2 regions of the Paenibacillus sp. FSL H8-0122 genome follow, and region 2 is predicted to be linked to the other one. Evidence: a T-box and tRNA genes for the amino acid it is inferred to sense, from the RefSeq annotation. Region 2 holds a T-box; the other holds one or more tRNA genes.

Region 1 (4,431 bases), 4.7 Mb from region 2:
CCTACCGAGGCACCCCTTCTCCCGAAGTTACGGGGTCATTTTGCCGAGTTCCTTAACGAGAGTTCTTCCGCGCGCCTTAGAATTCTCTTCTCGCCTACCTGTGTCGGTTTGCGGTACGGGCACCTTCTCCTGACTAGAGGCTTTTCTTGGCAGTGTGAGATCATGACCTTCGCTACTATAATTTTCGCTCCCCATCACAGCCCAGCCTTACGATGTGCGGATTTGCCTACACACCAGCCTCACTGCTTAGACGGACATCCATCAGTCCGCGTCACTACCCTCCTGCGTCACCCCATCGCTCATAGCGGATTACGGTGGTACAGTAATTTCAAACTGTTGTCCTTCGACTACGCCTGTCGGCCTCGCCTTAGGTCCCGACTTACCCTGAGCGGACGAGCCTTCCTCAGGAAACCTTGGGCTTTCGGCGGATCAGATTCTCACTGATCTTTTCGTTACTCATACCGGCATTCTCACTTGTATACTCTCCAGCGCTCCTTACGGTACACCTTCAACGTATATACAACGCTCCCCTACCCCAGGATCGACTTCACTCCAGCTTCGAAGCCTTGTGTTTATCCCCTGAAAGCATTTAGCCTTTCATCCCTGCGGATGATTCACGGCATCAATGTCAATCCGGATAAACACGCCTCAAAGGCGCAGTGAAGTCGATCCTAGCCATAGCTTCGGTGGTGTGTTTAGCCCCGTTACATTTTCGGCGCAGAGTCACTCGACCAGTGAGCTATTACGCACTCTTTCAATGGTGGCTGCTTCTAAGCCAACATCCTGGTTGTCTGTGCAACTCCACATCCTTTCCCACTTAACACACACTTGGGGACCTTAGCTGATGGTCTGGGCTGTTTCCCTTTTGACAATGGATCTTAGCACTCACTGTCTGACTCCCGGCAAGAAGTAAATGGCATTCGGAGTTTGACTGAGCTTGGTAACCCTTGCGGGCCCCGCACCCAATCAGTGCTCTACCTCCACCACTCCATTCACCGAGGCTAGCCCTAAAGCTATTTCGGGGAGAACCAGCTATCTCCGAGTTCGATTGGAATTTCTCCGCTACCCCCACCTCATCCCCGCATTTTTCAACATGCGTGGGTTCGGGCCTCCAGTGCGTGTTACCGCACCTTCACCCTGGACAGGGGTAGATCACACGGTTTCGGGTCTACGTCCACATACTTAATCGCCCTATTCAGACTCGCTTTCGCTGCGGCTCCGGCTTCTCACCTTAACCTTGCATGTTAAACGTAACTCGCCGGTTCATTCTACAAAAGGCACGCCATCACCCATAAAGAGGGCTCTGACTTTTTGTAAGCACACGGTTTCAGGTTCTATTTCACTCCCCTTCCGGGGTGCTTTTCACCTTTCCCTCACGGTACTGTTTCACTATCGGTCGCCAGGTAGTATTTAGCCTTAGCAGATGGTCCTGCTGGATTCATACGGGGTTTCACGTGCCCCGCACTACTCGGGATCCGTCTCGGAGAGAACACAGTTTGGGCTACAGGGCTTTTACCTCTATCGCGGGCCTTTCCAGACCTCTTCACCTACCCTATTCCTTTGTAACTCCATGTGAGACGTCCCACAACCCCAAGAGGCAAGCCCCTTGGTTTAGGCTGTTCCGCGTTCGCTCGCCGCTACTGACGGAATCACTATTGTTTTCTCTTCCTCAGGGTACTTAGATGTTTCAGTTCCCCTGGTCTGCCTCTGCGTATCCTATGTATTCAGATACGAGTAACTGCGAATTACCACAGCTGGGTTTCCCCATTCGGACACCCCCGGATCAAAGCTTGCTTACAGCTCCCCGAGGCAGTTTCGTTGTTCGCCACGTCCTTCGTCGGCTCCTGGCGCCTAGGCATCCTCCGTGTGCTCTTAGTAGCTTAACCTCGATTTTTCCGTCAGGAAAATATCGGACAATGAATTTCTTCAACGCCTGTATTTCCATCCAGATCATCGTTGCATCGCCATTAATTCAAAACTTGTTTACACAAGTTCAGCTTAAAGGAATGTTCTAAAACGCAAATTCGTTTCGGTATCCAGTTTTCAAGGATCAAGTTGCTGTTATTATGAAACAATCACGACTGTGATGTTCGGAATAACAGACAATGTATCGAGTATTTCAGACATAACAAATAGATGAAGTTTGTTGGTGGAGCCAAGCGGGATCGAACCGCTGACCTCCTGCTTGCAAGGCAGGCGCTCTCCCAGCTGAGCTATGGCCCCGCAAATTCCATCAAAACCGAACAAATGGAAACGCTCAAGGCTTTACGAAGTAAAGCCTGCTTCAGGAAGTTAGCTTCCTGAAGACTTTTATTTGAATGTCTTCGTTGCAGAAGACGATTCTCCATAGAAAGGAGGTGATCCAGCCGCACCTTCCGATACGGCTACCTTGTTACGACTTCACCCCAATCATCTACCCCACCTTCGGCGGCTGGCTCCCTTGCGGGTTACCCCACCGACTTCGGGTGTTGTAAACTCTCGTGGTGTGACGGGCGGTGTGTACAAGACCCGGGAACGTATTCACCGCGGCATGCTGATCCGCGATTACTAGCAATTCCGACTTCATGCAGGCGAGTTGCAGCCTGCAATCCGAACTGAGACCGGCTTTGCTGGGATTGGCTCCACCTCGCGGCTTCGCTTCCCGTTGTACCGGCCATTGTAGTACGTGTGTAGCCCAGGTCATAAGGGGCATGATGATTTGACGTCATCCCCACCTTCCTCCGGTTTGTCACCGGCAGTCACTCTAGAGTGCCCAGCTTTACCTGCTGGCAACTAAAGTCAAGGGTTGCGCTCGTTGCGGGACTTAACCCAACATCTCACGACACGAGCTGACGACAACCATGCACCACCTGTCTCAACTTTCCCCGAAGGGCACCTGATGCATCTCTGCTTCGTTAGTTGGATGTCAAGACCTGGTAAGGTTCTTCGCGTTGCTTCGAATTAAACCACATACTCCACTGCTTGTGCGGGTCCCCGTCAATTCCTTTGAGTTTCAGTCTTGCGACCGTACTCCCCAGGCGGAGTGCTTACTGTGTTAACTTCGGCACCAAGGGTATCGAAACCCCTAACACCTAGCACTCATCGTTTACGGCGTGGACTACCAGGGTATCTAATCCTGTTTGCTCCCCACGCTTTCGCGCCTCAGCGTCAGTTACAGCCCAGAAAGTCGCCTTCGCCACTGGTGTTCCTCCACATATCTACGCATTTCACCGCTACACGTGGAATTCCACTTTCCTCTTCTGTACTCAAGTCACCCAGTTTCCAGTGCGACCTCAGGTTGAGCCCAAGGTTTAAACACCAGACTTAAATAACCGCCTGCGCGCGCTTTACGCCCAATAATTCCGGACAACGCTTGCCCCCTACGTATTACCGCGGCTGCTGGCACGTAGTTAGCCGGGGCTTTCTTCTCAGGTACCGTCACTCCGGTAGCAGTTACTCTACCGGACGTTCTTCCCTGGCAACAGAGCTTTACGATCCGAAAACCTTCATCACTCACGCGGCGTTGCTCCGTCAGGCTTGCGCCCATTGCGGAAGATTCCCTACTGCTGCCTCCCGTAGGAGTCTGGGCCGTGTCTCAGTCCCAGTGTGGCCGTTCACCCTCTCAGGTCGGCTACGCATCGTCGCCTTGGTGGGCCGTTACCCCACCAACTAGCTAATGCGCCGCAGGCCCATCCCCAAGCAGCAGATTGCTCCGCCTTTCATTCTCTCCTCAGGAGAAGAAAGAAATTATCCGGTATTAGCTACCGTTTCCGGTAGTTATCCCAGGCTTGAGGGCAGGTTGCCTACGTGTTACTCACCCGTCCGCCGCTAAGTCTGAAAGGAAGCAAGCTTCCTCTCAGACTCCGCTCGACTTGCATGTATTAGGCACGCCGCCAGCGTTCGTCCTGAGCCAGGATCAAACTCTCCAATTAGGTTTTTCCGAAGGAAATAACCCTCCGAAAACTATCGAAAAGAGCGATTGCTCATTTTGAAACTGACGATTCATAAATGAATCTTGTAAAAATTAAAGCGTTCCATTTGTTCAGTTTTCAAAGAACTTGCTCCCGGCATTTCAACCTTACGTCTCTTGCACAGGAATTAGATCATATCATTTTATTACGTTTGTTGTCAACTTATTTTTCTTCCGCCGCTCAATTCAGCGTCGATGTCTCATAAGCACAAGAGATAATATATCACGCGTTCCAAACGTTTGCAAGTCTTTTTTGAAACAAAGATTAGGCACCTCTTTTTTTGAGGTAATAATGAATAGTTGACCGCTCCCCTGCACAAATTGATTCCCATAATGCTTCATTTGTCGCTACAATAGAATTTATCTTCGTATCCATAGATAACTTACTTATTAACTGTTCCTGAAAGGAGTTCAAATGTCCAACAAGACCCTGCCTCAAGCTCCACCCGGCTCTTTGGGTGAATCACGCAATCTGCAGCAGG
Region 2 (4,431 bases):
CTTAAATTGCCATTCCCTCCTCTCAACCGAAAAAAACCTGCAACTTGTGCAGGTTTGGGACTATGTTATTGTCTACTGACAATGACTCCTTTAATCCTTCTGACTCCAGCAGCAGAAGATTGTTCTTTTGTAATCCTGAACGTCCCTATGTTTGTTGTATCTGCTACATGAGGTCCTCCACATACTTCCCGGCTCCATACTTTCCCTTCGTGATCTTGGATGGTATACACCTTAACGATATCCGGATACTTATCCCAAAAGTTCCCTTCCACATTACTTTCTTTCGCTTGAAGCTTAGGCAGCTCTGAAATAGAGGTAACTGCTTTGGATGAAATAGCATCATTCACATACTTCTCCACCTCAGCTATTTGCTCTGGCGTAAGTTTCTCATCATGGTTGAAGTCAAACCGTAACCGTTCGGAAGTAATATTACTTCCTTGCTGGTGAACATGATCCCCTAGAACTTCCCTTAACCCCGCAAGTAGCAAATGAGATACCGTGTGCAGCGCGGTTGTTTCTGCTGAGTGTTCAGCTAAGCCACCTTTAAATTTACCCGCAGAAGCAGTTCTGCTCTTTTCAGCATGTTTTTTTGCCGCCTCTATATAAGACGCCTTGTCCTCCATGCTATATCCACTTTCCATAAGAAACTCTTCCGTCAACTCCAAGGGAAACCCATAGGTTTCGTAAAAATAAAAGGCATCTGCACCTGTAACTTTACCCTTATACTTAAGATGTTTTTGGATTTCAACTTCTCCTTGCTGTAACGTTCTATAGAAAAGATTTTCTTCCTTATTTACGATTTCGATAACTTTCTTTTTATTGCCGAACAAATCTTCATAAGCTCTTGCTTCATCGATATAAACTTCAGACAACAGACCCACAAAGCTTCCTTGTATCCCTATTTTTTTACCTGCACGAATCGCCCTTCTTAATAGCCTTCTTGTTATATATCCTGCATCACTATTAGCTGGCTCCGCACCGTCATTAATGAGGAAAGTAGCTGCTCTTACATGATCCAGTATGATTCTAAACGACTTTAGATCGTCAGTATAGGATTTACCGCTTATCTCCATCAACTTGTTCTTGGGATTAAGGAAGAAGGCCGTATTATAGATATCCTTATCACCATTGAGAGCTGTTGCAACCCTTTCTAATCCGCCTCCATAATCCAGATTGGGATTTTGCATTTTTACGAATCCTGTGTCTTCTTTGGTGTAACACATAAATACGTTATTCCCAATTTCCAGGAATCTGTCGCTTTCAGAAGCAGGATGATCCAGTGGATCAACGCCCGGTTCAAGATCATAGAACATTTCGCTATCAGGTCCACCAGGTTCACCAACAGGCATATGGAGTGGACTTCCGGCCCGGCTCCACCAGTTTTCTTTTTCATCGTATAAGAATATTTTCCCGCCTCTAGATGCCCCATATTGCCAGGGATCCTCTTCAATGATGGGATCTATCCCAACGGATTTGAATTTTGCTGACCAGAGCCCAATGGCTTCCGTATCTTTCGGTATATTCAATTCGTCACTTCCTGCGAAAGCACTGATATACAGCCTGCCCGGATCCATTCCTAATTCGATAATATGCCAATTCCAAATGGCATCGATTTGTGTTTGCTTATAGTTATGCTCATTTGCTTTGAACTCCCACCGGCCTATCATTTCGAAAAATGTCAGATGCGACGTATCTCCCACTTCCTCAATATCCACTGTCCTCAAGCACTTCTGAATATTAGCAATCTCATTGCCGATCGGATGTTTTTCCCCCAATAAATAGGGAACCATCGGCTGCATGCCGCTTCCTGTAAACAACGTCGAGGGATCATTCTCCGGTAACAAGCTTGCTGAGGGCACTTGGCTGGCCCCTATTCCTTTCATAAAATCAATATATGATCGTCTTAATCCATCTGGTGTCATTCTCACCATGCTCAATCCCTCCATCAAATATTATTTATGCTTAATAAAACAAAAAAGCCCTAAGCTGACATGTTTCTTGTCAACTTAGGGCGAACGATTATGTCCGTGTTACCACCTAACTTCAGATTGCTCTGCGCTCTATCAGTACGGGATTTCTCCGATACTGTTTCCTGAATAACGGTGGAACTCCGTTGAAGCCTACTAAGATTGCTCTGTTCGGTTCACAGCTCCGAGACTGCTTCACTATTAGATCAATGAAGATTCGCACCAACCATCTTCTCTCTGTGAGATCCTTAATAGTTACTATTTCTCATCATAGCCTTTTTGTTTTAAGTTACAGCAATGCTAGCACAATTAACTTTCTTCGTCAATTTATGTTGCACAATTATTGCCTACTAATTTTATTGCATTAATTGTGATTCTGATCATAGTTGATATTCAAAAACCTAAATATACTGAAAACACTATAATTACATTTTTATAATTTATATCCATTTTGGGATCTGTGAATAATGATGTAGTTGTAAATTTCACGAAAGGGGTCTTGCCCTCTCCACACTCTCCCTCCGTACATTAAGGTTGTTCGCCGCCTTAGTCCTTGCACCCCAGATCGCAGCTTGAGTAAGTACACAGGCTTGATTTAAAACCTACCAATTTGATCGGAGGAGTATTAATTATGAAAAAGACTGTAGCTTCACTTCTTGCAGGTGTTGTAGCACTTGGGTCCTTTGCTTCGGTGGGCGCTGCCGCTGAAAACAACGAGCGTAATCAGCCTGCCGAGCTCTTCTCAGGCTCTTCCCCCATTTCGATTACGGGCCAAGCCTGGAAAGCTCCAGCAGGCTCCGCTTTTGAGGACAAAGTATGGGGATATCTTGAAAGTGTTAAAGGGAACCTGCATCTTTCGGCTAAGGAGGATATTCGGGCAAAATTTAAAATTACAGAGCAAACCATAAGCAGCAAGACCGGCAGCCAGCATTACCGGTTAAGCCAGTATATCTCGGGAATACCGGTATATGGAGCCGATCAGACCCTGCATATCGACAAAGACGGCAATGTTACCTCCCTGCTGGGAAGTGTAGTTGAAGATGTGTACCAGACCATTCCGCAGCCGCTGATTCAACTCCAAACCATATCCGGAGCAGAGGCCATCCTGGCAGCCAGCCAGGATGCCAGGATGGAGCATGGACCGCTAGGTGAGCCCCAGGTTACTCCTGCAGCGGATTTGTATTATTTTATCGTTGACGGAGAACCTAAATTAGCCTATAAAACGGAAGTGAACGTGCTGGAACCCGAGCCTTTGCGGATACGGTACTTCATTTCTGCGGAGAATGGCAGCGTACTGTTCAAATATAATATCTTGGAGAATCTGACGGGTACGGGCACTGGAGTTTTTGGAGATACCAAGACGTTCGAGACACGCCTCTCAGGCTCAACCTACCAGCTCTATGACAGCACCCGCGGCAAGGGCATTGTGACCTATACCGCCAAGAACAAGACCTCACTTCCGGGGACGCTCTTAACCAGCACTAACAATGTCTGGACAGACAAAGCAGCGGTTGATGCCCACACCTATGCTGAGAGAACCTATGATTATTATCTCCAGCATTTCGGCCGCAACAGCCTGGACAACAACGGACTGCAGATCCGTTCAACCGTTCATTACTATACTTCCTATAACAACGCATTTTGGAATGGTGCACAGATTGTTTTCGGTGATGGGGATGGATCTACCTTTACACTGCTGTCCGGTGATTTGGACGTGGTAGGCCACGAGCTGACGCATGGTGTGACTGAGAAGACCTCCAATCTTGAGTACTACGGGGAACCAGGGGCACTTAATGAGTCCTTCTCCGACATCATCGGCAATTCAATTGAAGGTGCGAACTGGCTGATCGGTGATAAAATATATACTCCGGGCATTGCGGGGGACGCACTGCGCTCACTGGCTAATCCGCCATTGTACGGCCAGCCTGACAAATACAGCGACCGTTACACCGGCACCGCTGACGAAGGCGGCGTGCATACGAACAGCGGCATCAATAACAAAGCTTTCTATCTGGCTGCTCAAGGCGGCACGTTTAACGGTGTAACGGTCACAGGTATTGGCCGTGAGGATGCCGTTCAAATCTATTACAATGCACTTGTATATTACCTTACAACCTCATCCAACTTCTCTGCTGCACGTACAGCTATCATTCAATCGGCCACTGAATTGTTTGGAGCAGGCTCGGCTCAAGTAACCGCTGTAACCAAAGCTTACAATGCGGTGGGCGTCTACTAAAACAGAATTACAGGCCAATGATCCTGAGGATCATTGGCCTGTGTGATGTAAATCAACATCAGCCAATTCTCTTGCTTTTTTGTGGGGAAATCAATCCATTAAGACCTCCTATCTCTTCAGCTTTAATCTGCAAGCTCCAGATTCTCGCCAACCGCTGCCTTCACCTGACGTTTGGTGCGGCGAATGATGAATAGAGAGAAGATAAACAGCAGCAAGGCAAGAATAATA

Evidence for each region. A T-box is a leader RNA that pairs with one kind of tRNA and senses whether it is charged. The one in region 2 lies ahead of NSS64_RS12015 (alanine--tRNA ligase), so its partner is inferred to be a tRNA-Ala.
Region 1: it encodes a tRNA-Ala, which carries the amino acid that the T-box ahead of NSS64_RS12015 (alanine--tRNA ligase) is inferred to sense. The anticodon was not compared.

The regions. Positions count from the first base shown of each region.
Region 1 covers NZ_JBBOTB010000001.1:7,454,000-7,458,430, reverse strand. Annotated here, with positions in the region: rRNA gene NSS64_RS32015 (23S ribosomal RNA) at 1-1,886, opposite strand, end outside; tRNA gene NSS64_RS32010 (tRNA-Ala) at 2,148-2,223, opposite strand; rRNA gene NSS64_RS32005 (16S ribosomal RNA) at 2,351-3,911, opposite strand; gene NSS64_RS32000 (MFS transporter) at 4,365-4,431, shown strand, end outside.
Region 2 covers NZ_JBBOTB010000001.1:2,727,672-2,732,102, forward strand. Annotated here, with positions in the region: gene NSS64_RS12015 (alanine--tRNA ligase) at 66-1,931, opposite strand; T-box leader at 2,005-2,248, opposite strand; gene NSS64_RS12020 (M4 family metallopeptidase) at 2,599-4,203, shown strand; gene NSS64_RS12025 (tripartite tricarboxylate transporter permease) at 4,326-4,431, opposite strand, start outside.